DNA from 3 places in the Paenibacillus hamazuiensis genome. Region 1 is predicted to be linked to each of the others. Evidence: riboswitches for the same ligand, from Rfam matches in the RefSeq annotation. Region 1 holds a riboswitch; each other region holds the start of a gene.
What was found. A riboswitch is a leader RNA that binds a small molecule or an ion and turns the genes downstream of it on or off. The one in region 1 is predicted to bind cyclic di-GMP.
Positions count from the first base shown of each region.

Region 2: another riboswitch for cyclic di-GMP. It lies ahead of MYS68_RS02520 (transglutaminase-like domain-containing protein); the one in region 1 lies ahead of MYS68_RS12790 (Spo0E family sporulation regulatory protein-aspartic acid phosphatase).
Region 3: another riboswitch for cyclic di-GMP. It lies ahead of MYS68_RS17440 (methyl-accepting chemotaxis protein); the one in region 1 lies ahead of MYS68_RS12790 (Spo0E family sporulation regulatory protein-aspartic acid phosphatase).

Region 1 is NZ_JALRMO010000001.1:2,919,500-2,924,094, forward strand. It holds gene MYS68_RS12775 (sensor histidine kinase) at 1-551, opposite strand, end outside; gene MYS68_RS12780 (carbohydrate ABC transporter permease) at 570-1,412, opposite strand; gene MYS68_RS12785 (carbohydrate ABC transporter permease) at 1,430-2,416, opposite strand; gene MYS68_RS12790 (Spo0E family sporulation regulatory protein-aspartic acid phosphatase) at 2,603-2,812, opposite strand; cyclic di-GMP riboswitch class I at 2,951-3,008, opposite strand; gene MYS68_RS12795 (NHL repeat-containing protein) at 3,097-4,005, opposite strand; gene MYS68_RS12800 (helix-turn-helix transcriptional regulator) at 4,033-4,595, opposite strand, start outside.
Region 2 is NZ_JALRMO010000001.1:622,530-627,124, forward strand. It holds gene MYS68_RS02510 (NAD(P)/FAD-dependent oxidoreductase) at 1-180, shown strand, start outside; gene MYS68_RS02515 (class D sortase) at 356-1,054, shown strand; cyclic di-GMP riboswitch class I at 1,142-1,232, shown strand; gene MYS68_RS02520 (transglutaminase-like domain-containing protein) at 1,247-2,047, shown strand; gene MYS68_RS02525 (collagen binding domain-containing protein) at 2,297-4,595, shown strand, end outside.
Region 3 is NZ_JALRMO010000001.1:3,982,320-3,986,914, reverse strand. It holds gene MYS68_RS17455 (YjhG/YagF family D-xylonate dehydratase) at 1-86, shown strand, start outside; gene MYS68_RS17450 (aliphatic sulfonate ABC transporter substrate-binding protein) at 325-1,389, shown strand; gene MYS68_RS17445 (ABC transporter ATP-binding protein) at 1,403-2,182, shown strand; cyclic di-GMP riboswitch class I at 2,511-2,597, shown strand; gene MYS68_RS17440 (methyl-accepting chemotaxis protein) at 2,708-4,595, shown strand, end outside.

The DNA of each region.
Region 1 (4,595 bases):
CTCACCACCGGCTGCCGATCGACATAATCCTGCTCCCGCGCGGGATACAGGCGAAACTGCTTGTTATTTTTGATTTCCCGATACCAGCTCTGCGAGGAAAAATCGTACTTCGTCTGCACGATCCGGTTTTCGGAGTTCGCATAGACCGCAAGACCATGATCGTTGATAATGTAAATTCCCGCGAGGAAGCTGCGCAGATTCGCGATCGACCAAAGCATTTTGCGGATTTCTCCGTAGGTTTGAATCGTAAACAGGTCGTCGCTCAGCTCCTGCAAATCCATAAAATTGATCGTCGCTTCGGCGAAGCGGACCATATTTGCCATCCGTTCCGTTTCCTGGATAAAAGAGCCGAGCCTGCTGTCCACCTGCTTGAGTATTTCCGCGGTATTGACCGCAAGCTCTTCCTCAAGAACCTTGGAAGCGCTTTTATGAAAGGCGAAAGCCGACATGAGCAGCGGAATCAGGCTGGCCAGACAAAAGGCGAGGAACAGCTTTTTGACGACGCTGGCATCCTTGAGCGCCAGAAGCAGCTTTTCTCCAAGCCTCAGCATAGCCGGACACCCGCCCCGTTATCCTTTGACCGAACCTGCAATTCCTTCCACGAAATATCGCTGGAAGAAGAGAAAAATCGCGATGATCGGCAGCAGCGAGATGCTGGCCGCCGCCGCCATCCCCGTGTAATCGATGCTGTGCTCTCCGACGAATTGATACATCCCCACTCCCAACGTACGCAGGTTTTCCTTGCCTAAAGTAAATACTAATGGAATGAGGAAGGAATTCCAAGTCCACATAAACTGCATGATGGCGGTAGTGGCGATAATCGGTTTGGACAGCGGCAGCATGATCTGCACGAAGGTGCGGAGAAACCCGCAGCCGTCCATTTCGGCCGACTCTTCAAGTTCCTTGGGCAGCCCGCGGAAATGGGTCATGAACAGCAGGATGAACAGCACGTGCGCCCCGCCGGATTCGGCCAAAATGACGCCGAGCAGCGTGTTGTTCAGGCCGATCGCATTGATGAGCGAATATACCGGAATGATCGTAAATCCTTTCGGCATAAACATCGTCGCCGTCACTGCGGAAACGAATAAGATGCGACCTTTAAACTGATAACGGCCGAGCGCGTAGCCGGTCAGCGAGCAAAGCAGGACAACCAAGGCTACCGTGGACAACGTAACGATGACCGTGTTGAAAAAATACGTCGAGAAATGAGCCGTCTTCCAGGCGCGCGCATAGTTCTCGAACTGCAGCTTTTGCGGCAGCAGCGACAACCCTCCCGTCAAGTATTCCGAATTCGTCTTGAGCGATGAGGCGACCATCCATATGAACGGATAAATCCAGACGATCCCGACTGCGATCAAGCCCGCGTGCGTTAGCGCCTTCGGCAGCCCGCGATATATTCCCTGCAGATGCATGAGCTTCTCCCCCTATGTCAATGTCCTTGCGATGACTTGCCACCGGTCATTTTGACCAATGCGCCGAGTAGCAGCGAGATGAACAGCACCGCAATGCCGTAAAAAATGCCCGCCGCCGAAGCAAACCCGACTCTCGCTTCCCCGGCGCTCGAGAAGGCGTAGCGGTAAATGTACAGATCGACCATATCCGTAGCAAAGGCCGGTCCGCCCTCGGTCATCGCCTTGACCAGATCGAAGACGTGCAGCGCGTTAACGGCCGATAGAAGCACGATGACGCTTCCCACCGGAAGAAGCAGCGGCACCGTAATGTAGCGGAACTGATGCAGGCTGTTTGCTCCGTCCACGCGGGCCGCCTCATAAATTTCCTTCGGCAGCGACTGCAGCCCGGCCAGCCAATAGATCATTTTCATCCCGAAGCTTTTCCATATTCCTACCACGATAACGATCAGCAGCGCCGTATCGATGGAGCCGATCCAGTCGACCGGCTTGTCGAGCAAGCCCAGCTTGATCAGCACCTCGTTGACAAGCCCCTTGTAGGCGCCGAAAATAAACCGCATCACCAGCCCCACCACCGCCGTAGTCGTCACGACCGGCAGAAAAAAGATCGCCCGGTAAGCGGCGGAACCTTTAAGCCATGAGGAATTGAGAACGATCGCGAGGATAAGCGCGAGCGGCACCTGCACGCAAACTAACGAGACCATAAAAACAAAGTTGTTTTTGAACGCGTTCCAAAAAACCGGGTCGTACACCGTCTCCACAAAATTGCCAAACCCGACAAATTCCTCAAGCGGCCCGTATCCGTTCCAGCGGTAAAAGCTGTAAACGTAGCTCATCGCGATCGGATAAAGCGTGAATACAAGAAACATCAAAAGCTGCGGCAAAATAAACAAATAACACCAAAACGCTTTCCGTCTTCGAAAGCTGCCCATGGAGCGGGACGCCGTTGCCGGTTTTGCGGTCTGTGCAGCATTTCCCGCTTTATTCCCCCAAGTCGCAGGATTCAACGTTCTTCACCTCCTGTTTGTCATAGCTACATTGTAACCGCTCTCAATTAAGGCCGAAAGAATCGCGTTTTTACAATGCGGTGTGTTTTTTTTACTTTAAACCGCAGTTGCCGGACAAAAAAGAAAGAAGCCTGATTTCTCAGACTTCTATTCCAGACAATGTTCCGCTATGCGTACCTTTTAGCTTTACCGATGCTCCAAGACAGCGTGCGCCTGCAATCGCTGCTTGAGCTGCGACCGGCTGAGCCGGTTCAGCCTTTTGTCCAAAATTTGGCTGAGCTTAAGCAGGACAGGGTCACGAAAGTTTCCGCACTGCTCGTATCGGTCGATTATGCATTGTTTTAAAGCTTTGATTTCCGCCATCAGCAAATACATTCGGAGCGATTCGGACAACATAACACTGCCTCCTTTGCATGATTCGCATAAATCGGCGGAGGATGCTCGATTCGGCAGCTGGCTGGCATTGTTAGCTTGAACCCCCAAAAAGCGAAGATCAACTTTGCTGCTGGAGATAATGTCTTATGGGGGTCCCTTAACGTTAGCCCCTGTAGCTTTGCGCCGCCATTTTTCAATGGCTTTGCCCTTTCGACGATTTAAGCGATAATATAATTCTACAAAAATAATAACATATTTTTACTAGTAAGCGCTATCATTTTTCTGAATTTTCGAAAATATTTTATTTACATTCGTTTCAACTTCGTCACCCTCCCGTCCGAAATCCATTCGGACACATACACATCGCCTTTGGAATCTACACAAATCCCGTGGGGCGAGCTGAACTTATCCGGCCGGAAATACGATTTCTGCAAATTCGGCCAGCCCGTCTGGCGGAAAGCTTCCGGATCTTCGCCCAAGTGGGCGATCAGCCTGTCGCCGCCGTCCAAAATCGTGACTCTGCTGTGAAGATCCGGAATATACGTTTCCCCGCCGCGGAAGTAAAAGCTGCACGGCATATCTAAATCGTCCGTGACAAACCTTTTGTGTACGCCGTCCAAGGTAAAAACCTGAATCCGGTTATTGCCGCGGTCCGCGACATAAAGCTCGGGTTCTTTCCCCCGGAGACATACGGATACGCCGTGCGGACACGACATTTGGCCCGGCTCCGATCCTTTGCCGCCCCACGATTGGATGCGTTCGCCCCGTCGGTCGTATCGGTGAACCCACGATTGTCCGTATCCGTCGGCCACGTAAATATCGCCGTTCGGCGCCACGGCGACGTCGGTCGGAACGAATCTGCGCTCCGTATCATACACTCCTTCCATTTCCGGCGTACCGATCCGCAGCACTTCTTTGCCGTCCAGCGTCGTTTTGACCACAATCCCCAGCTTTGTATCGGTCAAATATAAATAAGCTTCGTCCGCCTCCTCGTGCAGGAGACATCCGTGGGCTCCCGGAAACTCTCCCCAGCCGGACAAATAACGACCTTCGCGGTCAAATTTCATCAAAGACGGAGCCCCTGTGTGAAATAGGTACACGTTGTCCTCGGAATCGACAACTATTCCGTGGGTATAGCCGAATGACGCATGTTCCGGCAGCCGTGCCCAGCCGTTTACGACTTCATACTGAAACTCGCCTTGACCGATTTTCATTTGCATCTGACCTCCAAATTTTTATGGTTACAGCTCGACGCTTTGCTGTCTGAATTCTGACGGGGTAAGTCCGGTCACCGATTTGAAGTTGCGGCTGAAATAATGAATGCTCGTATAGCCCAGTTTCTCGGCCACCTCTTCGACCGTTTCCGCTTCAAGCAGCAGCTGCTTCGCCTTCCGTATGCGCTCGAGAACGAGGTAATGCTTGGGCGAATGTCCGACCGTTTCCCGAAACAGCGCAGCGAAATAAGTCGGATGATAGCCGCACATGCCGGCCAGCTCTTCCGTTTTCCAGCTGATGTACGGATGCTTCCGTATCGCCTCCAGGGCCGGAGCAATTTTTCTCCTGTCGGCCGAAGTCTGCAGCCCGCTGATCTGATGGCGAACGATCACGACGAGCAGTTGGGTCAACAGCGCCCGCAGCGTGGACGCGTATCCGATCTCCTCCAACCGGTATTCGCGCACCACCTGCATGAACAGCCCTTCCAGATTCGGGATCGCAAACCGGTGAGGGATGGCGATATCCCCGTATTCGTTTACTTGAACAAAATAAGCGGCTGCGGGCGTGGACAAGTCTTCGAACCGGCAAT
Region 2 (4,595 bases), 2.3 Mb from region 1:
TTGAAGGAGTTTAAGCCGGTATTCTCGGGAACGCTCGCCAGCCTTGGACGCAAGGACGCGATCGGCACGATCGGCGGGAGCCAGCTGCGCCTGAAAGGCACGCCGGCATCGCTGATGAAGGAAGCGAGCAACGTGCGGTATTTGTCGCACATCAACGGGCTGTTCTCGCTCGCTTATTAAACCTGTTCGCAACAAGACGGAATTGAATGCTTATTTTTGGACCCGGGAGACGACACTATGAAAAAAGTGAAGATCCCGGGTTTTTCGCTTCCGGTAGAAAACGGAGGTCCGGCCCGCAAAAGGGAATGGAACGAATAATACCGAAACAAATTAGAGCATGAGAGGTAGAGGCAGGTTGCGTGCAACGATAAAGAAAATGATTCCGGCCGCATGCATGATCCTTGGCATCGGTCTGCTCGCTTATCCTACGGTGAACGACCGCTATGAGAGCTACCTGCAGCAAAAAATTTTGGCGCAGTGGGAAAGTAACCTGCTGCTTCTCGATCGAACGGAGCCGGAGACGGGGCCGGCGCCCGATGTCTCCGCTGCGCCCGTGCCCGAAGAACGCTTGCTCTCCGGCGCTCCGCTTATGCCTTTGCGCGCGGAACAACCTGCAGCTCCGATTCCGGTTCAAACCCCGGTTGCGGACGAAAACGTGGAGGGCGTTCTGGTCATAGACAAGATTAATTTGAAGCTGCCGATCCTCAAAGGGGCGACGGCAAAAAATATGAAAATCTCCGTTGCCAGCATCGAGAATACCGGAAGACCGGGAGCTGTCGGCAACTATGCGATCGCCGGGCACAGGAATCTGACCTACGGAAAAAACTTCAACAGATTGGACGAGGTCGAGGCGGGAGATATCGTCGAGGTGGACGCAGGCGGCCGCAATTACCGTTACAAAGTTGAAGAAAAACTGTACGTTTTGCCGAAGGAGGTTTGGGTGTTGAAAGGAAACGGCAAAGACCGGGAGATTACCTTGATCACCTGCCACCCTATGGAAAACCCGACCCACCGAATTGCGGTCAAAGGAAAATTGATTGAAGACGGGAAATAATTTTTTTCTGGTCAAAGCTTTGAATATGTGGTACATTACAAAATAAGACAAGTTTCTTCATCATTCATATATGATTTCGGTTCTTTCCACCGATAAAGGCAAATTTGGCGAAAGCCAAAGACGCAAAGCTACAGGGCCTTCCGCAGCATTCGTGCTGTGATGGCAGCCAGTTACCGAAAGGAGAGTTTTTTTATGCTTTCCAGGGCTCTCGTAACCGTGTTGTCGGCGTTGTTCTTACTGATCGCTGCGCCGCAAGGCATAGAAGCCGCTTCGGCGGTCATCGACAAAAGCTCTCTGGGTCAAGGAATCATTACGGTGAACTATCCCGACAATAAAGACGCGAAAGCGATAGTCCGCATTGCCAAAGGGAGCGTTAAATATGATTATGCGCTGGTCAAAGGCGGACGTTATCCGCTGCAGCTTGGAAACGGCAGCTACAGCGTTCTGATTGCGGAGGCGGCGGAAGGCAGCAAATATAAAGTCATCGCGCAGGAAAGCTTGGATTTAAAGCTGGATAACGAAAATGCCGTATTTTTACAATCTATCCCGATGATCGATTGGAAGCCGGAATCGAAACCGGTCGTCGAAGCCAAGGCATTAACTGCCGGCGGCGGGTCGGACAAAGACAAAGTTGCCGCAATCTATGCTTATATTACCAAGCATTTTACATATGATTACGAGAAAGCGAGCGGCGTGGATGCCGGTTATCTCCCTCAGCTCGACGAAATTTACGATGCTTCGAAAGGTATTTGTTACGATTTTGCGGCAACTTTTGCCGCAATGGCGAGAAGTGTCGACATTCCGACCCGTCTCGTTATGGGGTATGCCAACGAAGCGCCCGATACATACCACGCTTGGAATCAAGTTTTTTTGAAAGAGAGCGGCGAGTGGATCACCATCGATACTACATATGACGCCGTCCGACTGCAAAACGGACAAGAGACTCCGTTGGTAAAAGATGCGAAGGATTATACCGTCAGCAAAATATATTGATACGCCGCTTGTCAAACATCCCGAATACCGATACCCGCCTTTGTTTCGAGGCGGTTTTTTTGCGTTGTTTAGAAAAAGTTCAGATCCATATTTTAGAATGCTACAGGGGCCTTAAAAATCCAATTTTATGCAGAAGGAGGGGGACGGATGGAAAAACGGACATGACCGGAACAATCGGTATCTTAAATAAGGCAACTAGACCGAGAAAAAAATGGGACGAAGAGGAGAAGGAGAGGCGTTGAGAAGCAAATGCTAAAGAGAAAGATCAGCACAATGCTGGTCGCACTTATGATTTTAATGCAAGTTTTGAACGGATTCGGCTTGGCTGTGGCCCGAGCTTCGGCTATTCCGGAAAACATTTTGACCAGCGTGACGATGGCGGTCTACGACAGCCAAGGTCAGGTAGTAACGGACAACGTTTACGAGCAGGGCTCCAAGGTACGGCTCGACTACGCGTGGTCGCTGCCAAACGGTCATGGCTACCGTGCGGGGGATACATTTACGTTTTCGCTGCCGCAGCAATTTTTATTGTTTAACGATTTTGGAGGTCTGTTGAAAATCGATGACGACGATGTCGGAACGTTTCAGGTAACTGCAGCCGATCATCGGGTCGCGATGACTTTTAACGACTACATCGAATCGCATTCCTACGTTCATGGCATTCTCACTTTCAACACGCAATTCGACGTTAAGCAAATAACGGGAAGCACCACCCAGACAATCGTCATTCCGGTCCACGGCGGCGATCAGGTGTTTACGCTTCGATTCAAGCCAAACGCGGTATCGACGATAGATAAAAGCGGCGCACCCGATGGCTTTAATGCCAAAAATATCAATTGGTCCGTCGACGTGAACAAGATGCTGGATTCCGTGCAAAACGCGGTGGTAACGGATCCGATTCCGGCCGGGCTTTCGGCGCCGGTCACAGTGGCCGTTTATCAATTGAATGTGAATCTGGACGGAACGGTAAGCCAAGGCGCGCCTGTGACACCCGATCGTTATACGGTGGATACGACCGGAAATTTGCTGAAAGTCAGCTTTAAGGACGACCCTATGCAGAATGCATACCGCATCCGGTTTACGACGCCGATCAACGATATGGATAAAGTCTCGTTTATCAATACGGCAACATTCGCAGGCAGTAACAAAACGCCGGCGAGTGCAACGGCTACCGTTAACGTTCAGTACGGAAGCGCGTTGGCCAAGTCAACAACCGATTATGATTCGAAGACGCAAACCGTCGGTTGGTCCGTCAAATACAATTACAACGAAAAGACGATAGCGCAAACGGATGCGGTCTTAACCGATTTGTTCAACGATACGCAGCAATTGGTTGCGGGTTCGCTTCATGTTTATCCGATTACGCTGGACGCGTCCGGCAAAGAGACGCGGGGCGGCGAGCTGACCGAGGGTCCCGCCGGCCAATACACGGTGACTCCGGAAAACGCTGCGGGCAAGGACGGCTTCAAGCTGCAATTCAACCATGCCGTAACCTCTGCGTACGAAATCATTTACCAAACCCGCGCGGTCGGCCGGGTCATCGATGACGCAAAAATTACGAACAAGGTTACCTCCGCAAGTGGAGGAAGCGGTACCGCCACCCGTGATATCACTCAGGCGGTTGTCGTCAAAAGCGTCTACGGAGTTGATTACAAAGCCAAAACGGTAACCTGGAACATTGTGTTAAACGGCGACAGCCAGCCGATGAGCGGCGTTACGCTTACGGACAGGTTCCCTAACGGAGGGATGAAATGGCTTCCCGACACTTTGGTGATTACGGATGGGACGGGGAAATTGAGCAGTCCGGCAGATTACATTCCGGATAGCAGCGTTCCGGTGGAGGAAGGTTTTACGATTGCATTTAACAATGATCTTTCCGGACCGGTGTCGATCAGCTACAAAACGGAATTTAACCAGGATTGGATCAGACCGGAGGGCAGCACGACGGATTTCGTCAACGAAGCCGTTGTCGATTGGACCGACAGTTCATCTGTAAAACGCACCAAAACGGTAACGTCCAAGTTTATCCCTAGGGATGAAGAGAAAAATAACGGGTTCAAACACGGCACCTACAATGCCGCTGCGAAGCAGCTGACTTGGACGATCGGAGTGAACTACAACGGCAAATCTCTGGATAACGCCGTTGTGGAGGATTCGCTGGAAGCGGGGCAAACGTTTGTCGGCGGCTCCCTCGTACTGTACAACATGATTATCCCGGCGAACGGAAATCCGTCCCAAGGTACGGTCGTGGACAGCACTTACTACAGCTACACGGTGAACGGCGACAACAAGCTGGTCGTGACGTTCCTGAAGCCAATTTCCGACCCGTATTTAATCGAATTTAAAGCGAGCCTGGACGGGCGGTTGATTGACAGCAAGATCAGCAATACGGCCAAGCTGTTTGACGGAACGCGACCCGTTTCCAAGAACCTGACAGGTTCGGTTAACATCCCCAACGGGGGAGAGTATGTTAACAAAAACGGTGCGCAAAACGGCGACAAAATCGATTGGACCGTCTATATCAACCGCGGACAATCCACGGTAGCCG
Region 3 (4,595 bases), 1.1 Mb from region 1:
GCGGTACGTGGCGGGGCAACGTATACGACGTCGATCGCATCGTGGCCGCGCTGGAGGCCGGAAAAAAAGCGCTCGGCTGGACTTAGCGCAGCGGAAAATTTCAATTGACAGGACATTCGCCTTCATGCTAATCTTTAAATCATATAAATCCAATCGGAATTAAAGTGTATTCTACCGGACCACCGGAGACGTTCGCCCGCTTTGCAGCGGGGAGGGACGTCTCCTTTTTTTGTCCGGCATGGTAAACGCCGATTTTCCCTATTGGACCGCCAAAGGGCAGCGGATAATTCATTTTCACTTACCAATCAAGCGGGGGATGAGCATATGGCAAAAGTCCTTATCGGCAGCAAAAAGAAATTTTTCGGCATCGTTCTGGCTGTATGGATGGCAGCGCTGGCGGGCTGCGGCACCGCGCAAAACGCCGGCTCTTCGAACGCCGCAGCTTCCGGAGGAGCGCAGCCGGCATCCGGAGCGGCCAAGGAGAAGGTCGTCGTCAACATCGGCGTACAAGGCAAGACGGGCATTTTCCCGTATGCCCGGGAAAAGGGCTATTTCGAGAAGGCGTTCGCCAAAGCAGGCGCGGAAGTCAAATGGACCGAATTTGCCAGCGGACCTCCGCATTTTGAGGCGATCGCCGCGGGCCGGATCGATTTCGGCGCCGTCGGCGGAACGCCGGTCGTTTCCGCACAGACGGGCGGCGTCGATTTTAAAGCGATCGCGGTCACTTCGGACGGGAAAACCGGCAATTTTATCGTCATTCCGAAAAACAGCCCGATCAAGGAGCTGAAAGATTTAAAAGGCAAAAAAATCGCCGTCGCCAAAGGCAGCAGCGCCTACAACTTCTTATACATGGCGATCGACCGTGCCGGCCTGAAGGGCAGCGATGTGAAGGAAATCCAGCTGCAGCCGGACGAAGCGAGACCGGCACTGGATTCCGGAGCCGTCGACGCCTGGTCGATATGGGAGCCTTACGCCACGACGGCGGTGTTTCAAACCGGAGCGAAAATATTGGTATCGGGGCAAGATCTGAACATCAACGCGCCAAGCTTCCTGATCGCCAGAACGAAGTTTTTGCAGGATCATCCCGATCTTGCCGTCGTGTTCCTGAAAGCTTACGAGGAGGCGCGCAAATATTATACGGGACATTTCGACGAGGTGGCCGAGGAGCTGTCCAAGTCGCAGAAGCTGGACCGCGCGATCGTCGACCAGGTGCTGAAAAACTCCAGCCCGATCCTCTCGCCGGCAACGCCCGAGTATGCCAAAGCACATCAGGAACAGGCCGATTTCCTGTACTCCGTCGGAGCGATCAACAAAAAGCTCGATACGTCCAAGGTTATTGAAAACAAGTATGTCGAGCAGGCGCTGAAGGAGTTAGGTACGCAAAAATAAGGAGGGGATTCGGATGAGTAAGGAAGCGCAGCTCAAAATCGAACGTTTGAACAAGTCGTTCGCCGGCCCGCAAGGGGCGATCCGGGTGCTGGATCAGATTCAGCTTCATGTGAAGCAGGGGGAATTCATTACGATCATCGGGCCGAGCGGCTGCGGCAAAAGCACCTTGCTGAAAATCATCGCCGGGCTGGATACGAAACACGACGGGCTGGTCGAGCTCGGCGGCAGTCCGGTGAAGGCTCCCGGCATCGATAAAGGGTTTATTTTTCAGGAGCACCGGCTGTTCCCATGGCTGACGGTGGAGAAAAACATCGCCGCCGATTTGCCGCTGAGCGATCCCGGGGTACGCAGCCGCGTAAACGAGCTGATTGAGCTTGTCAAGCTGCAGGGCTTCGAAAAAGCGTACCCGCGCGAGCTGTCGGGAGGCATGGCGCAGCGCGTGGCGATCGCCAGGGCGCTGCTGCGCAGGCCCAAGGTGCTGCTGCTCGACGAGCCGTTCGGAGCATTGGATGCGTTCACCAGGGCCCACATGCAGGAAGCTCTGCTCGATATATGGCGGGAAAACGGAACGACGATGATTCTCGTCACGCACGATATCGACGAAGCGGTGTTTCTCGCGAACCGGGTTGTCGTCATGAAATCGCGACCGGGCTCAATCCGCACGATCATCCCGATCGACCTGCCGTATCCGCGTAAAAGAGCCAGCGTATCGTTTCAGGAATTCCGCCACAAGGTGCTCGGCGAGTTCGAGCGGGTGGAGGAGCTGGAGCTGGTGGACAGCTCCGGGATATAGGCGTCCGCGCGAAAGCACGACATATTCACATTTGAGTTCCAATCATAACGAATACCCGCATCTTTCGCCAAACGGAAGTGCGGGTATTTTTTGCGTATATGAATCGCGCTTGCGCAGATGTGTCCGGAGAGCGATTTCTTCCTGTAATATAGCAATTGGGAAAAATTTGCATTGAACTTCTATGAAAAATGTCGTAGTATTTTTTTCGTATCTGGTAAAAAAGACCTTGTTTTCAGAAAGTTAATATTTAACTTTGTTGAATATTGTTGTAAATTCGACGGCTTTGTCGTAATATAGTTTAAGAAAAAGAAACTGCATATTATCTATCTTGCGATAACGGCAAACTCCCCGAAAGGTGAGGACGCAAAGCCACGGGCCTAAGGAAATTTATTTCTACGGCAGCCGGGTTACCGAACAAGGGAATAGGGAAATCCATCCTTTGTCAGGGTGGATTTTTTTGTTCTTTTTTGAAAATAGTTTTCACTGATAGATAGTCATGCACACTTTGATAGGAGGATTAGAGAGATGAGAGAAAAACTGAAGTGGGGAACGATGTGGGGCTTGAAAAATTCCATTAAAGCCAAGCTGGTCGTCGGCTGTTTATTGCTGTCCCTTGTGCCTCTGCTGATCACCACGCTGATTTTGACGAAGCTTTCCAATTCGGCCACGACGCTGGAGGCCAACGACAAGGAGATCAAAGTGGCGCAGGATACATCCAGATACGTGGACTATTGGATTCAGAATAAAATCAACGTCGTTCAAAATATTATGAAGGCTCATCCGGAATTTAAAGCGGGGGACAAAAATCACATTTTATCCGTGCTCAAACAAATCGGCGAAGTGGACCAGGAGGTCGAGTATTACGCTTATGTCGATAAAGACGCCAACAGCACGAACTGGTCGGGGCAAACGTCGAATGTGGCGGAAAGAGAATATTACATCAAAGCCAAGTCTACAAAGAAGCCGGCCATCAGCGATATGCTCATCAATCAGAAGACGGGAAAATACATCATTGTCGTGTCCGTTCCATTGCTGGACGGCGATAATTTTCTGGGCACGATCAACTGCGTCTTGAATCCCACCATACTGGGCAACTTGACCAACCAGATCAAGATAGGCAATACCGGACTCGGGTATTTGTGGTCGGAATCCGGAACGTTCATCTCCCATCCCAAAGAAGACCATTACGGCAAAAAAATGGACGATTTCTTCAGTCCCGAGCAAGTTCAGCAGTTTAAAGATACGGTTTTTCAAAACGACGTCGGCACGGTCGATTTTGTAAACTCCGAAGGCAAGCACAAATTGGCGGCCTACAGCACCGTTCCTACTACCGGTTGGAAAGTGATGGTGACTCAGGACAGTCAGGAAGTGTATGCCGCCAGGGACCAATTTTTGAAAATTTGCGTTGTCATTTTGGTGGTCGCCTGCATTTTGGTCGTGCTCGTTTCTTTGATCGCGGGCCGGCAGGTTTCCAAGCCGCTGCTTGTTATTTCTGGCGCGCTCCGTCAAGCCGCCGAGGGTGACTTGACATCCCGGCTTGGCGTAAGAACGCGGGATGAGATCGGACAAATATCGGAAAGCGTGAACGTGATGTTCGATTCCATCAGCGCGATGATCAGGCAGGTCAACCAAACGTCGGAGCATCTCGCCGCTTCCTCCGAGGAGTTAACGGCGATTTCGGCGCAAAACGTCGAGTCTTCCAAGCAAATCGGCATCTCCCTCGATAATGTGGTCGGCGGCTCGGAGAAGCAAGCGCAGGCAGCTCAGCAAAATGTGGCCGCGATGGAGGAGATGTCTGTCGGGATTACGCGGATCGCCGGGTCTGCGGCAAGCGTGTCCGACGCTGCGTTAAGCTCGTCCGAAGAGGCCAAGCAGGGGAATGTAGTCGTGCAAAAGGCGGTTGCCCAAATGGATGCGATTCAGACGACCGTCAAACGGACTTCGTCGGAAATTTCGCAGCTCGGAGAGCTTTCTTCCAAAATCGGCGAAATCGTTCATGTCATCGGGGAAATTGCCAACCAAACCCAAATGCTCTCGCTCAACGCCTCGATCGAGGCTGCGCGCGCGGGTGAACATGGAAGAGGTTTTTCCGTCGTCGCCAATGAGGTGAAGAAGCTTGCCGACCAGACGAAGACGGCTTCCGCCAACATTGCGGAGCTGATTGAAGAGGTGCAGAAAACGACGGACAAAGCGATTCACGCTATGCAGGAAGGCGTCGACGTGGTCGACAGCGGCACGCAATTAATGACGCAGGTCGGCTCGGTATTCGAAACGATCTACAGCTCCATTCAGCACGTTACGGAGCAAATCCAGGAAATTTCCGCTTCCACGGAGCAAATATCCGCCGGAACCGAGCAGGTCACTTCCTCGATGAACGAGGTGGCCTCGATTTCGGATAAATCGTTCACGAACG